One region of the Nonomuraea sp. KM90 genome, then DNA from elsewhere that is predicted to be linked to it. Evidence: riboswitches for the same ligand, from Rfam matches in the RefSeq annotation. Region 1 holds a riboswitch; each other region holds the start of a gene.
What was found. Region 1 has a riboswitch for thiamine pyrophosphate ahead of thiC (phosphomethylpyrimidine synthase ThiC). Riboswitches for the same ligand answer to the same signal wherever they lie in the genome.

Region 1 (4,404 bases):
GCTCGACGGCACGTACGTGGCCTTCGCCGGCAAGGAGAAGGCCGAGGAGCTGGCCGGGAGCGTGAGCGGGACCGTGCTGCCCTTCAGCTACGACTCCCGGCTCGAGCTGGTCGCCGATCCCTCGCTGCTGGACCGGCCCGAGCTGTACTTCAACGCCGCCCGGCTCGACCGCTCCGTGGCGCTGGCGACCGACGACTACGTACGGCTGGCGGCGCCCCGGATGGCGGACATCACGCTGAGCAACTAGGCGTGGGGGCCGTGTTGGTGCCGTTCCAGGAGGCCAGGAAGCCGAACGCGGTGGAGGCCCCGGGCGCCAGCAGGCCGTTCCAGCCGGCGTTGCGTACCGTCACCGAGGAGCCGCTCGCGCTAAGCGTGCCGCCCCAGAGCTGGGTGACCCGCTGGCCGTCGGCGAACGTCCACGCCACCGTCCACGCGTTCATCGGCGTGGTGCCGGTGTTCTTGACGATGACCTCGCCCTGGAAGCCGCCCTGCCACTGACCGGTGTTGCTGTACGTGGCCGTGCAGCCGCCGGGCGGCGGCGGGGTCGTGGTGGTGGCGGTGGGCGTGGCGGTGCCGGACAGGGCCTCGACCAGGGGCGGGTACCACTTGTCGGACATCTTCTGGTCGCCCGCGGCGTTCGGGTGCACCCCGTCGTAGGTGTCGGTGGCCGTGCTGAAGCCCGTCCACTGGTCCACGACCGTGATCGGCGACTGTGCGGTGCTGGTGGCCGCGGCCCAGGCGGGGATGGCGTTGTTGAAGTTCACGGCCCGCTGGGCGCAGTCCGCGCAGGAGGACGGGTTCATCGGGATGATCTTGGCGACGAGGATCTTCATGCCGGGGTTGCTCGCCCGCATCTGGTTGACGAGCGTGGTGAACGAGCCGAGGATCGTCGCCGGCGCGATGTTGCTCCACACGTCGTTGGTGCCCAGGTGCATCAGCACGACGTCGGGCCGGGTGGCGGAGAGCCAGCCGGGCAGCAGGTTCTGGCCGGCGATGTTGGTGGCGAGGTAGCCGCCGTGGCCCTCGTTGTCGCCGTCGTGCGCGACCCCGCAGCCCTGGGGCGGGAGGGTGCCGACGAAGTCGACGTTCGTGTGGCCGGTGCTCTGGAGGCGGTTCCAGAGCAGGGCCCGCCAGCAGCCGGGGGATCCGGTGATCGAGTCGCCCAGGGGCATGATCCTGGTGGCGGCGGCGCCGGCCGATGCGGTGGTGGCGAACAACACCGCGGCGGCCAGGGCCAGCATCGCGGCCAGCGCGGCGCCGGTCTTGGGCATCGTCTGCTCCCGTCGTAGCCTGCGCAGATCGTAGGAGCGCGGGCTCGCGGCGGAAAGGGAGACGATCATCGCGGGGGCGTGACCTGGGGCGACGCATGTAACTTTCAGGCGCGGACCACGGCCAGGGGGCAGGGGGCGTGGTGGAGCAGGGCCTGGCTGATCGAGCCGATGAGCATGCCCGCGAGCTGGCCGTGCCCGCGCGAGCCGACCACGAGCAGGTCGGCGCCGGAAGCGGCCTCCTTGAGCACCTACATGGGGTGCCCGTGGACGACCTCCGCCACCACGTCCACCCCGGGATGCCGCTCCCGGTGCGCGGTCAGCGACTCCTTCAACCTCCGCAGCGTGTCCTGCTCGCTCTCGCGGTCGGCCGGCTCGAAGCCGCTCACGTGCGGCCAGGCCCACGCCTGTACGGCGTGCAGCCGGGCGCCGCGCAGCTCGGCCTCGTGGAAGGCGAACTCCAGTGCCCGCCCGGCGCCGGGCGAGCCGTCGGTCCCGGCCACGATCTCGCCGCGCGGGGTGTCGGGGCGCCCGTGGATCAGTACGACGTTCGTACGCGCGTGCGCGGACACCCCGTACGCGACCGACCCGACCAGCAACCCCCGGACGCCGCCGATCCCGCGGCTGCCGACGACCAGCAGCTCGGCCCCCTCGGACGCCTTGACCAGCGCGGAGCGGGGATCGCCGGGCAGCAGGACGCCCTCCACCCGCACCTGCGGCCACTCCCGGCGGGCCCGCTCCTCCGCCGAGGTGAGCACCGTGTTCGCGCCGTCGCGCATCCACCGGGCCACCTCGGCGTAGCGGACGGCGCCCTGCTCGCACACCCACTTCGGCACGGCGTGCGCGACGGTCAGCGGCGCCTGGCGCAGCTCAGCCTCGGCCGCGGCCCAGCCGGCCGCCTCAAGGCCGGTGCGGGAGCCGTCCACCCCTACGATGATCACGTCCCAGCCCCCTCAGGACAGCGCGTAGCATTCCACCTCGGCGCGGCGGAACGGCAGCCCCTGGGCCTCCGAGTCACGGACGCACGCGCGTTCGGACCTGCTGAGCCGCAGCGTGCCGCAGACGGTCACGCCGGAGTAGGACCGGCAGTCGAGGCTTCTGTCGGTTCTGCCGACGCGGTACATCTCTCTGACCGCGGCCCGGCATTTCGCCTTCCCGGTGTCGGCGTAGCGGCACTGGGCGATCAGGGTGTCGTACTGTTCCTGGCTTACTTCGTGCTGATCGATGCCGTCCCCGGCGGCGGCGGTGGCGCCGGACGCGGCCATCACGACGAGTAGTCCTGCGACAGCGGCGATTCTCTTCATGTTTCCCCTGATGGGGAGCCTACCGCCGAGGGCGCTCGTCAAACCTCGCCGCGCGGGTTTCGGCCGGGGGCACATCTGGGTACGATCTTCGCCGTCCAACGCGGGAGCCCGGTGGAGACCGGGCTGAGAGGACGGCTGACAGCCGCCGACCGCCAGAACCTGCTCCGGGTAATGCCGGCGAAGGGAGTTTGCGCGATGACTGACGCGCGCTTCACCAAGATCTACCGCGGCGACCTGCGCGTGCCGATGCGCGAGGTGCGGCTGTCCGACGGCTCGGCGGTGACGCTGTACGACACCTCGGGCCCGTACACCGACCCGTCCTTCCGGCCCGACCTCCGGCAGGGGCTGCCCCGCCTGCGCGAGGGGTGGATCCGCGAGCGTGGGGCGGCGGGCGAGCCGGTCACGCAGGTCGCCTGCGCCCGGCGCGGGCTGGTGACCAGGGAGATGGAGTTCGTGGCCGTGCGCGAGGGCGTCACCCCCGAGTTCGTCCGGCAGGAGGTCGCGGCGGGCCGGGCCATCATCCCCGCGAACGTCAACCACCCCGAGTCCGAGCCGATGATCATCGGCCGCAACTTCCTGGTGAAGATCAACGCCAACATCGGCAACTCCGCCGTGACCTCCTCCATCGAGGAGGAGGTCGAGAAGATGACCTGGGCCACGCGCTGGGGCGCCGACACGATCATGGACCTGTCCACCGGCGACGACATCCACGAGACCCGCGAGTGGATCCTGCGCAACTCGCCCGTCCCGGTCGGCACCGTGCCCATCTACCAGGCGCTGGAGAAGGTCAAGGGCCGGCCGGAGGCGCTGTCGTGGGAGGTCTACCGCGACACGCTGGTCGAGCAGTGCGAGCAGGGCGTCGACTACGTGACCGTGCACGCGGGGGTGCGGCTGGAGTTCGTGCCGCTCACCGCCCGCCGCAAGACCGGGATCGTCTCGCGCGGGGGCTCGATCATGGCCGCCTGGTGCCTGGCGCACCACCGCGAGAGCTTCCTGTACGAGAACTTTGCCGAGATGTGCGAAATCCTGGCCCGCTACGACGTGTCGTTCTCGCTCGGCGACGGGCTCAGGCCCGGCTCGATCGCCGACGCCAACGACGAGGCCCAGTTCGCCGAGCTGCGCACGCTGGGGGAGCTGACCGCGATCGCGCGTGAGCACGACGTCCAGGTGATGATCGAGGGCCCCGGGCACGTGCCCATGCACAAGATCAAGGAGAACGTGGACCTGCAGCGCGAGCTCTGCGACGACGCTCCGTTCTACACGCTGGGCCCGCTGGTGACGGACATCGCCCCCGGATACGACCACATCACCTCGGGCATCGGGGCCGCCATGATCGGCTGGTTCGGCACCGCCATGCTCTGCTACGTCACCCCCAAGGAGCACCTCGGCCTGCCGGACAAGGACGACGTCAAGACCGGCGTGATCACGTACAAGATCGCCGCCCACGCCGCCGACCTGGCCAAGGGGCACCCGCAGGCGCAGGCGTGGGACGACGCGCTGTCGGACGCGCGGTTCGAGTTCCGCTGGGAGGACCAGTTCGACCTCTCGCTCGACCCCGACACGGCGCGGTCCTTCCACGACGAGACGCTGCCCGCCGCACCTGCCAAGACCGCGCACTTCTGCTCGATGTGCGGGCCCAAGTTCTGCTCGATGCGGATCAGCCACGACATCCGGGAGGCGGGCTTCGCGGAGAAGTCGGCCGAGTTCCGGCAGCGCGGCGGCACCGTCTACGTCGATCAGCCCGGCAGGGTCTCCCCGCCGACGGGGGCCAGCACCTCGCCGGTGTAGTACGACGACATGCGCCCGGAGGCGAAGAACACGTACGAGGGGGC
Region 2 (4,404 bases), on a different contig from region 1:
CGGCGCGGTTGCCGCCGTTGGCGGTGCCGATGGCCTGCAGGGCGTCGAGGTGCTTCTTGGCGTTGGCCCCCTTGACCTGCTTGACGAGGAGCTTGGCGAACACGTCGTCGAGCCCGCCCGCGTTGACCGGCGCGGCCATCGTCAGCGGTAAGGAGAGTGCGGCGATCAGAACGATGAGCATTCTTCGCATAGGGGTTCCCCCAGGAACAGACCGGAGATCGCGGCGATTTCCCCCGAGCCGCCGCCACCGGAACGTAACCCGGCCAGGAACCCCTGAGAAGACCCACTAATGCTGCAAATTCCGGACATTTACTCCGCGCGGCGGGCGCGGGCACGCCGCTTGCCCTCGTGCATCGCCTGTACGCGGGCGACCGGGATCGTGTGCCCCTCGGCGATGAGGTCGTCCGGCAGCCGCTGCGGCGCGGGCATGTGCTCGGCCCACGGATCACCCTCGGCCAGCAGCCCGGGCGCGGTGCGCATGGTGAAGTCGGCCGGCGCCACGCGGTCGAGGTCGGCCCAGGCCACGGGGAAGGAGACGGGCACGCCCGGCCGGATGCGGGGGCTGTAGGCGGCCGCCACCGTGGCGCCGCCCGCGCGCGTGGAGTCGAGGAAGACCTTGCCCGCGCGGTCCTCGCGGATGAACGCCGTGGTGGCCAGCGCCGGGTCCACCCGCTCGGCGCGGGCGGCCAGGGCCCGGGTGGCCGCCGCCAGGTCGTCCGGCGCCGTGCCCTCGGCCACGGGCACGAACACGTGCACGCCCTTCGCCCCGCTGGTCTTCACCGCCCCGCTCAGCCCGGCGTCGTCGAGGGCCTGGCGGACGAGGAAGGCGCCGCGCACGGCCAGCGAGAAGGAGTCGTCGTGCTCCGGCGGGTCGAGGTCGAGGATCATGTGGGTGGGGTGGTCGCCGACGAACAGCGCCGGGTGGTATTCCACCGCCCGCTGGTTCGCGAACCACAGCAGCGTCCTGCGGTCGTCGCACAGCGCGTACGTCACCTGCCGGCGCGACGCGTCCGCCCACATGGACACCGAGCGCACCCAGTCGGGGGCGTATTTGGGCAGGTTCTTCTGCACGAACGGCTCCTGGCCCGGGCGCACGCGGATGACCGAGAGCGCGCGGTCGCGCAGGACCGGGAGGATGCGGTCGCGGACCGCGTCGAGGTAGTCGACCAGGTCGCGCTTGGTGGCGCCGGCACCGTCGAACAACGGCTGGTCGAGGTTGGTCAGGGCGACCCCGTCGCGCGTCTCATCAGCGGCCACCCGCCCTACGATGCCGACACTCGAACGTGTGGTCAACATTCGCGGGCCACAATGATCCCCATGACGCGTCTCCTCTACCTCACCCGGCACAGCGAGGCCACCCCGGACGAGAGCGGCCTGACGGACGCCGGCCGCCGCCAGGCCGCGCTGCTCGGCGAGCGGCTCCGCGGCGTCCCGCTGGCCGCCGTCCACCACGGGCCGCTCCCCCGGGCCGCCGAGACCGCCCGCCTGATCGGCGAGCACCTCCCCGGCGTCCCGCTGCGCGTGTCGGAGGCCGCCGGCGACTACGTGCCGTACCTGCCGGCCAGGGAGGAGCTGCCCCCCGAGTACGCCGACCACTTCCTCGGCTTCCTCGCCCGGTTCCCCGGGGCGGAGCCGAAGCTGGCCCGCGAGGCCCTCGACCTGTTCACCGGCCCAGTGGGCGGAACGGTGGACACGACGGTGGACGAGACGGTGGACGAGACGGTGGACGAGACGGTGGACGAGACCCGCCACGAGCTCGTGGTCACGCACAACTTCCTGATCGGCTGGCTGGTACGCGCCGCCCAGGACGCCCCCGAGTGGCGCTGGCTCGGGCTCAACCACGCCAACGCCGCCCTGACCGCCATCCGCTACGCCCCCGGCCGGCCGCCCTCGCTGCTCTTCTTCAACGACATGGGTCACCTTCCCGTGGAGCTGCGCTGGACCGGCTTCCCCCCGGAGCTGCGCGGCTGAGCGCCTGTTACAGTGGGCCACTGACGCGGGGTGCCCGGAGACCCGGGCTGAGATCACACCCGTCGAACCTGATCTAGTTCGCACTAGCGAAGGGACGTCATCTCGGTGAGCGACGCACCCAGAGTCCTGTCCATCGCGGGCACCGACCCCAGCGGCGGCGCCGGCATCCAGGGCGATCTGAAGACCTTCTCCGCGCTCGGCGCCTACGGCATGACGGTCGTCACGGCGCTGGTCGCGCAGACCACCACGGGCGTGACCGGCATCCACGAGGTGCCGGCCGAGTTCGTCGCCGCCCAGCTCGACACGCTGCTGACCGACGTGCCGGCGGACGCCGTGAAGATCGGCATGCTGGGCACCGCGCCGCTGATCAAGGCGGTGGCGGCGGCACTGGACACGTACCGGCCGCCTTTCGTCGTGCTCGACCCCGTGATGGTGGCCAAGAGCGGCGACCGGCTGCTGCCGGCCGACGCCGTGGCCGAGCTGCGCGAGACGCTGCTGCCCCGCGCCGACCTGATCACGCCCAACCTGCCCGAGGCGGCGGACCTGCTCGGCGAGGAGCCGGCCCGCGGCCTGTCCGAGATGCACGGGCAGGCGCGGCGGCTGCGCGCGCTGGGCGCCCGGCAGGTGCTGCTCAAGGGCGGCCACCTGGACGGCGACACCTGCGTGGACGTGCTGGCCACGCCCGAGGGCGCGATCGAGCTGGCCGCGCCCCGCGTGGACACCCGCAACACCCACGGCACCGGCTGCACGCTGTCCTCGGCCATCGCGGCGCTGCGCCCCCGCCACGACGACTGGCCGGGCGCGGTGCGGGCGGCGAAGACCTACCTGACGGAGGCGCTGCGCGCGGCCGACACGCTCGACGTCGGGCACGGCCACGGCCCCGTCCACCACTTCCACGCCATCTGGTGAGCACGCTCCCGAAGACTGCGCCCCAAACCTGCGCCCCCAAGATTGCCGCCCCCAGATTGCCGTTCCCAAGGAGACGCGATGTTCTGCGATGACATCTGGCAGCGCACGGCCGAGCTGATGCGCGCCATCCACGAGCACCCCTTCCTCGTCGCGCTCGGCGACGGCACCCTCGACCCCGACCGGTTCGGCTTCTACATCGTGCAGGACGCCCGCTACCTGGAGGCGTTCTCCAAGGCGCTGGCCACGGCGTCCGTGCGGGCGACAGACCCCGCCGACGCGGCGTTCTGGGCCCAGAGCGCGCACACCGCGCTGGCCGCCGAGCGCATGCTGCACGCCGGCTACGCCGAGGAGCTCGGCGCCGACGCCAAGGGCCTGGCGATGTCGCCGACGTGCCTGGCGTACGCGTCGTTCCTGCAGGCCACGGCGCTCACCGCGCCCTACCCGGTGATCGCGGCGGCGGTGCTGCCGTGCTTCTGGATCTACCAGGACGTCGGTACGGCGCTGCTGAAGTACGCCACCCCGGAGCACCCGTACGTCAAGTGGATCTCCACCTACGCGGACCCGGCCTTCGCGGCCTCCGTCGAGCAGGCCAAGGGCATCGCCGACCGGCTCGCCGCCGCCGCCGACCCGGCCACCCGCGAGGCCATGGGAGAGGCCTACGGCCGGGCGGCGGCGTACGAGTGGATGTTCTGGGACAGCGCCTGGCGGCGCGAGACCTGGCCGACGGAGCGGTGGCTCGCGCCCTGACCATCACGGCGCCTTGGCCATCATCTCCTTCTCCTCGCGGGTGGCGATGAGCCCGGCCGGGGCGAGGATCTTGGACTCCTCGAACGGCGCCTCCGTGTCCGGCAGCGGCTCCCGCGTCCTGATCGCCTTGATCCACACGCGGGCCGCGTCGAGGATCACCACGATGATCAGGATGGCGAACAGCGCCGCCAGGACGCCGTCGACGGTGGAGTTGATCACGATCTGCTGCATCGCGCCGGTCGTCTTGGCGGGCGCGAGGAGCTGTCCCTGGTCGAGCGCCGTCTGATAGCGGTCACGCTGGGCGAAGAAGCCGAGCGTGGGGTCGGTCGAGAACACCTTCTGGTAGCTGGCGGTCAGCGTGACCGCCACGTCCCAGGCCAGGGGCACCCCCGTCACCCAGGCCCACTTGAGCCGGCCACTCTTGATCAGCAGCGTGGTGGCCACAGTGAGCGCGACGGCCGCCAGGAGCTGGTTGGCGATGCCGAACAGCGGGAAGAGCTGGTTGATGCCGCCGAGCGGGTCGTTGACGCCCTGGTAGAGGAAATATCCCCAGGCCGCCACGACCACGGCGCTGGAGGCGACCAGCCCCGGCCACCAGCTCACCCGTGCGATCGGCTTCCACAGGTTGCCCAGCGTGTCCTGGAGCATGAACCGCCCCACCCGCGTCCCGGCGTCGACGGTGGTGAGGATGAACAGCGCCTCGAACATGATCGCGAAGTGGTACCAGAACGCCTGCAGCCCCGCTCCCCCGAGGAACCCGGAGAAGATCTGCGAGAT
Region 3 (4,404 bases), on a different contig from region 1:
AGGTCGGGCCGCTGCGCCCTGGTGACGGCCGTGGCCAGCAGCACGGCGTCGCAGCCCAGCTCCATCGCCAGCGCGGCGTCGCTCGCCGTGCCGATGCCCGCGTCGAGGATCACCGGCACGCCGGCGGCCTCCACGATGAGCTCGATGTTGTGCGGGTTGCGGATGCCCAGCCCCGAGCCGATCGGCGCCCCCAGGGGCATCACGGCGGCGCAGCCGGCCTGCTCCAGCCGCCGGGCCAGCGCCGGGTCGTCCCCGATGTACGGCAGCACCACGAACCCGTCCGCCACCAGCCGCTCGGCCGCGTCGAACGTCTCGATCGGGTCCGGCAGCAGCGTCCGCTCGTCGGCGATGACCTCCAGCTTGACCCAGTTCGTGCCCAGGGCCTCCCTGGCCATCCGGGCCGTCAGCACGGCCTCGCCCGCGGTGAAGCAGCCGGCCGTGTTGGGCAGCACCTTGATGTCGCGCCTGTGCAGCACGTCCAGCACGGAGCCCCGTGAGCCCGGGTCGAGCCGCCGCATCGCCACCGTGGTCAGCTCGGTCCCCGACGCCGCCAGCGCCTGGTCGAGCACCTCCAGCGAGGGCGCGCCGCCGGTCCCCATGATGAGCCGGGAGGAGAACTTCTCCCCGGCGATGATCAGATCATCCACCTTGCACCGCCGTCAGAACCTCCACGCGGTCACGGTCGCGCAGCGCCGTCGAGTCCCAGGCGCCGCGCGTGACCACCTCGTCGTTCACGGCCACGGCCACTCCGGTGGTGACCGCGGTCAATATGCGTACGGCCTGCGCCACGGTGATGCCGTCGACCACCTCGTGCGCGGCCCCGTTGATGGTAACAATCATGAAATTTCCCGAAATCTCTCCGGCGTGCACAGGGCCGCCAGCTCGCTCTCCTCGCCCAGCAGGATGGCCGTCGTGAGCGGGGCCAGCAGCACGCCGCCCCGGTGGTGCCCGGTCGCGAACGCCAGCCCCGGTGTCCCGCTCGGCCCGATGACCGGCAGGTTGTCCGGTGTCCCCGGCCGCAGCCCCGCCACCACGTCGGCGACCTCCAGCTCGGTGACGCCCGGCACCAGCTCCCTGGCGTCCCGCAGCAGCTCGTAGAGCCCGCCGGCGGTCACCCGGGTGTCGAATCCCAGCTCCTCCTGCGTGGCCCCGACCACCAGCTCGCCGTCGCCCCGGGGGACCAGGTAGACGTACGAGCCGTGCACGGTTCCGCGTACGCACCGGCCGAGCAGCGGCTGCGGCGAGCGCAACCGCATGATCTGCCCCTTGACCGGCCGCACCGGCACCTCGGCCAGCTCGGCGCTCCAGGCCCCGGCCGCCACGACGACCCGCTCGGCCCGCAGCTCGGCGGGGTCGCCGTCCAGGCGCACGCCCGTGACCGCCCCACCTTCGCGCCCGCCCTCGCGCAGCAGCCCAGTCGCGCGGGCCCTGACCAGCGGCACGCCCCTCCGTTCCAGGGCGGCCAGCAGCGCCGCCGTCACGCGGCGCGGGTCGACCCAGGCGTCACCGGCCGCCAGCAGCCCGCCGCGCACGGAGGGTGCCAGCATCGGCTCCAGCCGGCGGCACTCCCGCCCGGTCAGCCGCTCGACCGGCAGGCCCAGCTTGTCCATGAACGCCGCCAGCTCGTCCAGCGCCGCCAGGTCGTCGGCCCCGAACGCCACGTCGAGCGTCCCGTCCGACCGGAGATCCAGCCCTCGCCCCGCGCCGGGCCGGTTCAGCCCCCGACCCGCGCCGGGCCGCTTCGGCCCCTGCTCCGCGCCCGGTCCGGCGGCTTCGTCCAGGCCGGCGTCCGCGGAGAGCTCGGCGGCGAAGGCGGGCCAGCGGCGCAGCGAGGCCATCCCCAGCCGCAGCAGCGGCGCCTCGGTGTAGGTCACCTCGCTGACCGGGGCCAGCATCCCCGCCGCCGCGTGCGAGGCACCCGTGCCCGGAGCCGGGTCGACCACGGTGACCTGCCGCCCCTCACGGGCCATCCGCCAGGCGACGGAAAGCCCGACGACCCCGCCACCCACGATCACGTCCACATGCGCTCCCTTCGCCGGCATGATCCGGATCAGGTGTCTTGCGGTCGAAGGCCCGGTGCAGCCTTCCTCTCAGCCCGGTTACGGCCGGACTCCCGCGCGTCTTACGTCCACAGCCTACGGCCTCGGTGCGACGTCCACGCACCGCCCCCGTTATGGTCATCAACGTGAAGCATGTCGTGGTGGTGGGAGCGGGCCTGGCCGGAGTGCGTACGGTCGAGGCACTGCGCGGGCGCGGGTTCGACGGCCGGATCACCCTGGTGGGCCAGGAGCGCCACCGCCCCTACGACCGCCCGCCCCTGTCCAAGGCCGTCCTGGCCGGCGACGCCGACTCCAGCTACGTCGAGACCGACCTCGAGTCCATGGGCGTCGACTTCTGGCCCGGCGTCAGCGCCAAGTCGCTGCGCGAGGGCGTCGTGGAGACCACCGAGGGCGAGATCGGCTACGACAGCCTGGTCATCGCCACCGGCGCCGAGCCGATCAGGCTGCCCGGCGACGGCCCCCAGCACGTGCTGCGCACCATCGACGACGCCCACGAGCTCAGGGCCATGCTCGTCCCCGGCGCCCGCCTTGCCATCGTCGGCGCCGGCTGGATCGGCGCGGAGGTGGCCACGGCGGCCCGCCGCGCCGGCTGCGAGGTGACGGTGATCGAGTCCGCCGAGACCCCGCTCGCGACCGCCGTCGGCACCGAGATCGGGGCCCGCACCGAGCGCTGGTACGACGGCATCGACCTGCGGCTCGGCACCATGGTCGACTCCGTGGACGAGGGCGGCGTGCGGCTGGTGGGCGGCGAGTTCGTCGAGGCCCACGCGGTCGTCACCGGCATCGGCGTGCGCCCGGCGGTCGAATGGCTGGCCGGCGCCGACATCGACCTCCACAACGGCGTCGTCACCGACGAGCACCTGCGCGCCTCGCTCCCGAACACGGTTGCCGTGGGCGACTGCGCCGCCTGGTGGTCGCGCCGCTGGCAGGTCAGGCTCAGGGTGGAACACTGGGACACCGCGCTCAACGCCCCCGAGGTCGCCGCCGCGACACTGCTGGGGGAGGAAGCCGTGTACGATCCGGTGCCATACTTCTGGTCCGAGCAGTTCGGGCACATGGTGCAATACTCCGGCCACCACCCCGCGGGGGAACGGCTGGTCTATCGAGGAGAGCCCGAGGGCAAGTGGTCGGCCGTCTGGCTCACCGCCGGCGACACCCTCGCCGCGGTGCTCGCCGTGGACCGGCCGCGCGATCTCGTACAGGGGCGGCGGATCATCGAGGCGGGCCACCGCCTCGACGCGGAACGCCTGGTAGATCCACAAGTCCCCCTACGGGATTGTGTTGTTTGAGCAAGGACGGCATGTGGTAGTTGTGGTTTCGTGACGCTTTCTGTTGCACAGATCGACCGGGAGACCGAGCAGCTCGTCGACGAGTGGCTCACGCTCCCCGAAGTGGCCTCGCGCCTTGACCTTTCGATCGGGCGGGCCAAGCAGCTCCTCAAGGACCACAAGCTCCTCGGCGTGCGCCGCGGGAGCGGCGGGCCACAGGTGCCCGCGGTGTTCCTCGATGGGAAGGACGTGATGAAGGGCCTGCCCGGCACGCTGACCGTGTTGCAGGACGCCGGCTACGACGATGTCGAGTCGCTGCGCTGGCTCTTCACCCCAGACGAGTCGCTGCCCGGATCGCCCATAGAGGCGATCAAGGCCGGCCGTCATACCGAGGTCAAGCGGCGTGCCCAAGCCCTCGCTTTCTGAGGCCCGCCTCTATCTCTGCACAGACGGCCGCCGCGACCGCGGCGACCTGGCAGAGTTCCTCGATTCGGTGCTGGCCGGGGGCGTGGACATCATCCAGCTGCGGGAGAAGGGCCTGGAGGCTCGCGAAGAACTCGCGCTCCTCGAGATCTTCCGCGACGCCTGCGACCGGCACGGCAAGCTGCTGGCCGTCAACGACCGGGCGGACATCGCCTACGCCGCCCGGCCCGACGTGCTCCACCTGGGGCAGGACGACCTTCCCGTGACGGTCGCGCGAGAGATACTCGGCGACGACATCGTCATCGGACGGTCCACCCACTCCGCCGCCGAGGCTTCCGCCGCGGCCGTGGAGGAGGGCGTCGACTACTTCTGCTGCGGCCCCGTCTGGCCCACGCCCACCAAGCCGGGCCGCCCGGCCCCCGGCCCGCCGCTGCTCAGGCATGTGGCGTCGCTGGGGACGTCGCGGCCGTGGTTCGGGATCGGCGGCATCGACCTCGCCAACCTCGACGAGGTGATGTCGTACGGCGTGCGCCGGGCGGTGGTGGTCCGGGCGATCACCGACGCCGACGACCCCGGGGCCGCGGCGGCGGAGTTCGCCAAGCGGCTGTCGGCCCGCTGACCCCGAGGCGCCCGCCCTGACAGCGGGCGCCTCC
Region 4 (4,404 bases), on a different contig from region 1:
GAAGACCGCCACGGTCAGGGGCAGGCCGTCGGACGGGTGCTCCAGGCGTACGACACCGTAGACCAGCAGCATCATCGCCCCCGTGATGCTCACCGCGCCCGCCACGTCGAACCCCCGCACCGCGGGGCGGGCCGTGGCCGGCTCCTTGAGCAGGGGGATCGCGGCCAGCAGGATGACCAGCGAGAGCAGAACGGGGGCGAAGAACACCCAGCGCCAGCCGATCGCGGTCAGCAGGCCGCCGATCACCAGCCCGAGCGCGAACCCGCCCGCCGCCGTGCCCGCGTAGATGAGCAGGGCCCGGTTGCGCTGCCTGCCCTCGGGGAAGTTCGTGGTGATCAGAGACAGGCCGGCCGGGGTCATGAACGCGGCGGCCACCCCCGTGACGAACCTGGCCAGCAGCAGCACCCAGCCCTCGGTCGCGAAGCCGCCGAGACCGGAGAAGAGCAGGAACACCACCAGCCAGAGCAGGAACATCCGCCGCCGGCCCAGCAGGTCGGCCGCCCGGCCGCCGAGCAGCATGAAACCGCCGTACCCCAGCACGTACGCGCTGACGACCCCGCTCAGCATGCTGGTGGAAAGCCCGAGGTCGGCCCGGATGGACGGGAGGGCGACGTTCAGCATGGCCACGTCGATGCCCTCCAGGAAGATGGCACCGCACAAAACGATCAGTACGCCCCAGGAACGGGCGGGCACAGACACAACAAACCCCCGGTTACTTCTCGGCATGTCGGTTCTCTCTTGTAACCGTCCACATCATGGGCCAGGATGAAATGTCGTGGAAGACGGCACTTTGAGATCACTCAGTTACTGCGAAGGCACCGTGGACGACGACTACGACGTACGCCAGTGGGACACCCGCGAGGACTGCGAGGTCCGGCAGATCCTCGACCGCATCGCGGACAAGTGGTCGCTGCTGGTGATCGCCCTGCTCGACTGCCAGAGCCTGCGCTTCACCCAGCTCCGCCGCGAGATCGACGGCGTCAGCCAGCGCATGCTCAGCGTCACCCTGCGCCAGCTCGAACGCGACGGCCTGGTCACCCGCACGGTTCACCCCGTGGTGCCGCCCCGGGTGGACTACGCGCTGACGCCGCTCGGCCGTACGCTGCACCAGACCATCAAGTCCCTGGTCACGTGGACCGAGGAGCATCAGGCGGAGATCGCGGAGGCGCGTGCGGCCTACGACTCGCGGCGCGAGATGATGGAGCCATGACCGTTCCTGAGATCGAGGCCAACGCCGTTCCCGCCGACGCTTACCTGCTCGACGTCCGCGAGCAGGACGAATGGCTGGCCGGGCACGCGCCCGAAGCCGTGCACATCCCCATGACGCAGATCCAGGGCCGGGTCGACGAGGTGCCCGGCGACCGGACGGTCTACGTCGTGTGCCGGGTGGGCGGCCGTTCGCTGCAGGTCGCGGCCTGGCTCAACCAGCTCGGGCGCGACGCGGTCAACGTCGGGGGCGGCATGCAGTCGTGGGAGTCCGCGCGCCGGCCGATGGTCAGCGAGACGGGCCAGGAGCCCTTCGTGGCATGAGGCGGCGTTACCGCGATGCGGCACCGGGCCCGGTCGATGGAGATCGCCTTCGAGTAGTTGCAGCGCGAGATTCACCATCCACGCCGCCTTCTTCACCGACGGCGAGGCCGAGCTCGGCAGGCCGGCGGCGTACGTTCAAGCTTCGCTTCCGGTTACGGCGAACTCGCCCTGCTCGCCGACGCCTTCGGTTACCGCCTACGCCGACCAGCTGAGAGCCTGAGCGTCAGCGGCTCAGGTGTACTGGTTGTCTCGGGACAGGCTGTAGTCGCAAGCCAGGTGCTGGCCTGATCGCTTGTAGATGCACACCCTCACGCGGACCAGCCGGATGGGCTTGGGGCCGGTGCGGACGAAGTTTCCGAAGTTGGTGCCGTGGGAGCCGCAGCTGGTGTCCACCTTCCAGGCGCTGTACCCGGTGGTCAGGTCGGTGTGCGTCCACTCCATCTGGGCCCGCACCCCATGGTTGTCAGCGGGGCAGATGTCGCGCACCGTGAAGTTCCGAAAGACGACCCTCGTCCGGCTGACGAAGTCGACGGTCGTCCGGACGTACCCGGCGCCGGCTCTGTCCGGGTTTTCCACGCGGGCGGAGGACACTCCGTCGGCCGCCTGCGCCGGGCTTGCCACCAGCAGCCCGCTCAACGCTGCGATTCCCAGCACGGCGCCCAGAATGCGTGTCTTCAACAGTCCTCCAGCAAGAGATGTCTCGGTTGGTTCGGTTGGCCGTGGAACGTGAACTTCAGCCCTCCCGCGTGGCCGGCGGGGGAGACGTGCGAGGTGACGTCTTCGAAGGCGGTGAGCATCGCACAGGTGGCGCCGGGGTGCCGGATGTCGTCGTCTCTGATGACGTGGGCTTTCCGACCACACCCGGGCGGGTCAGGGTCGCCTCGCCTGGTGCCAGGGGGGTGGAATACGGCCCGAGGTTCACCGGAGCGATCGTTGCACTCCTCGGCAGCACCGTGGAATATGCCGGGAATATGCCTGGTCGCTCGGCAGTGATGTACAGCGTGGCTTGGAGAATGCGTGCGTGGGCAGCCCGCCGACGCGGTGCGAGAGGCCTCTCCAGCTGTTCGTCCTGCGGACCTGCACGGACTCTCCCCAGGGCGCGATGGCAGCTACCCGGTGGTGGCCGATCTAGGACGAATGGTGCATCATGGGGGCGCGAGCTGGGATGATCCCGGCTTCGTGTACCAACCCCCGCGGGAGCTTGGGGCAACCAGGCTGAGAGGGTAGCTACTGCTGCTGCCGACCGCATGAACCTGTCCGGGTAATGCCGGCGTAGGGAGTGTGCGATGACGCATGGCGTCGAAGAAGTTCCGCTGACCCTCGAAGGCCGCCCGCCGAAGACCCTCGGCGTGCTCGACCAGGGCGCTCTCTGGGCGAACCTCGGGGTCAGCCTCCTCGGCTTCTCCGGAGCCCTGCTCCTGCTCAACCCGCTCGGCGACGCCCCGCTCAGCCTGGCCGCGGTGCTGGTGGCCACGGTGGTGGGCAGCCTGATCGGCACCGCCATGGTGGGCCTGTCCGCCATCCCCGGCACGCAGACCGGGCAGCCGGCGATGGTGCTGTTGCGCGGGCTGTTCGGGGCCAGGATCTCCTACGTGCCCACGGTGCTGAACATCGTGCAGATGATCGGCTGGGGGGCCTTCGAGCTCTGGGTGATCGCGAAGGGTGCCACCGCGATCTTCGGCTCGGTGCCGTACCAGGTGTGGGTGGTCGTGGCGGGGGTGCTGACCACCGCGCTGACGATCTGGCCGCTCGGGTCGATCCGGCTGCTGCGCCGGTACGTCACCGTCGGCGTGATCATCGCGATGATCTGGTTCACGGTGTTCTTCCTGCGCGACGCCCCCTCCCCGGAGGGCGGGAGCTGGACGGCCTTCCCCGCCGCGGTCGACTACGTGATCGCGCTCTCGGTGTCCTGGGTGCCGATGGCCGCCGACTTCGCCCGCCACTCGCGCTCCAGCAGGGCCGCCTTCACCGGCGTGGTCGGCGGATACACCCTGGCCCAGGTGGCGTGTCTGGGGCTGGGCGTGTACGCGGTGGCCCTCGCGGGCGCCGCCGGGGTGCAGGCCGACCAGACGTCGGTGTTCGGGCCGTTCGTGGCGGTGCCGCTGGGCGCGCTGTTCTTCGGCATCCTGGTCCTGCGCGAGACCGACCAGTCCTTCGCCAACGTCTACTCCACCACGGTCTCGCTGCAGAACCTGATGCCGCGGATGGACCGGCGCGTCTTCTCCGTCGGCATCGGCGTGCTCACCGTGGTGATCGCCCTGCTGGTGGACGTCACCTCGTACGGGGTGTTCCTCGGCCTGATCGGGGCGGTGTTCGTGCCGATGTTCGCGGTGCTCGCCGTGGACTACTTCCTGCTGCGCCGCGGCACGGGCTGGAACACCGCGGAGGACGCGCCCTCGCGCTGGTCGATGCTGGTGCCGTGGGCGCTGGGCTTCGCCGCCTACTGGCTGACGACCTCGACGCCGACGATCCCCCAGTGGGACGCGTGGTGGGCGGGCGTGCGCGAGGTCCTCGGCTTCGTCCGGCAGCCGTGGATGAACGGCGCCCTGGGCGGTGCCTTGGTGGCCGCGCTGGTGACGCTGCTCATCGGGCTGCTGGCCCGGCGGTCCGCCGCTCGACGTTGAGCAGGTGCTGCTTGGCGGCCGCGCCCCCCGCGTAGTCGCCGAGCGCGCCGTCCTCGCGCACCACCCGGTGGCAGGGCACGATCACGCAGATGGGGTTGGAGGCCAGCGCGTTGCCGATCGCCCGCAGCGCGCGCGGCCGGCCGATGCTCTCGCCGATCTGCTCCAGCGTGGTGGTGGTGCCATAGGGGACCGCCATGGTCTTCTGCAGCACCGTGCGCGCGAAAGTCGTGGCCAGCGTCAGGTCCACCGG

Region 2: another riboswitch for thiamine pyrophosphate. It lies ahead of thiD (bifunctional hydroxymethylpyrimidine kinase/phosphomethylpyrimidine kinase); the one in region 1 lies ahead of thiC (phosphomethylpyrimidine synthase ThiC).
Region 3: another riboswitch for thiamine pyrophosphate. It lies ahead of ACTWPW_RS01205 (FAD-dependent oxidoreductase); the one in region 1 lies ahead of thiC (phosphomethylpyrimidine synthase ThiC).
Region 4: another riboswitch for thiamine pyrophosphate. It lies ahead of ACTWPW_RS07535 (purine-cytosine permease family protein); the one in region 1 lies ahead of thiC (phosphomethylpyrimidine synthase ThiC).

Annotation. Positions count from the first base shown of each region.
Region 1 covers NZ_JBQQCB010000097.1:26,234-30,637, forward strand. Annotated here, with positions in the region: gene ACTWPW_RS48135 (YbaK/prolyl-tRNA synthetase associated domain-containing protein) at 1-247, shown strand, start outside; gene ACTWPW_RS48140 (cellulose binding domain-containing protein) at 231-1,340, opposite strand; partial or broken gene ACTWPW_RS48145 (universal stress protein) at 1,376-2,209, opposite strand; gene ACTWPW_RS48150 (hypothetical protein) at 2,222-2,572, opposite strand; TPP riboswitch at 2,663-2,775, shown strand; gene thiC (phosphomethylpyrimidine synthase ThiC) at 2,768-4,360, shown strand; gene ACTWPW_RS48160 (SDR family oxidoreductase) at 4,309-4,404, opposite strand, start outside.
Region 2 covers NZ_JBQQCB010000015.1:36,142-40,545, forward strand. Annotated here, with positions in the region: gene ACTWPW_RS18495 (M28 family metallopeptidase) at 1-190, opposite strand, end outside; gene ACTWPW_RS18500 (DNA polymerase domain-containing protein) at 310-1,257, opposite strand; gene ACTWPW_RS18505 (histidine phosphatase family protein) at 1,318-1,971, shown strand; TPP riboswitch at 1,988-2,083, shown strand; gene thiD (bifunctional hydroxymethylpyrimidine kinase/phosphomethylpyrimidine kinase) at 2,077-2,880, shown strand; gene ACTWPW_RS18515 (TenA family protein) at 2,959-3,627, shown strand; gene ACTWPW_RS18520 (carbon starvation CstA family protein) at 3,631-4,404, opposite strand, start outside.
Region 3 covers NZ_JBQQCB010000001.1:188,770-193,173, reverse strand. Annotated here, with positions in the region: gene ACTWPW_RS01215 (thiazole synthase) at 1-647, opposite strand, end outside; gene thiS (sulfur carrier protein ThiS) at 640-840, opposite strand; gene ACTWPW_RS01205 (FAD-dependent oxidoreductase) at 837-2,021, opposite strand; TPP riboswitch at 2,011-2,127, opposite strand; gene ACTWPW_RS01200 (NAD(P)/FAD-dependent oxidoreductase) at 2,186-3,349, shown strand; gene ACTWPW_RS01195 (Rv2175c family DNA-binding protein) at 3,380-3,754, shown strand; gene thiE (thiamine phosphate synthase) at 3,732-4,370, shown strand.
Region 4 covers NZ_JBQQCB010000004.1:256,352-260,755, reverse strand. Annotated here, with positions in the region: gene ACTWPW_RS07555 (MFS transporter) at 1-660, opposite strand, end outside; gene ACTWPW_RS07550 (winged helix-turn-helix transcriptional regulator) at 791-1,210, shown strand; gene ACTWPW_RS07545 (rhodanese-like domain-containing protein) at 1,207-1,530, shown strand; gene ACTWPW_RS07540 (hypothetical protein) at 1,762-2,184, opposite strand; TPP riboswitch at 2,714-2,826, shown strand; gene ACTWPW_RS07535 (purine-cytosine permease family protein) at 2,817-4,154, shown strand; gene ACTWPW_RS07530 (methylated-DNA--[protein]-cysteine S-methyltransferase) at 4,114-4,404, opposite strand, start outside.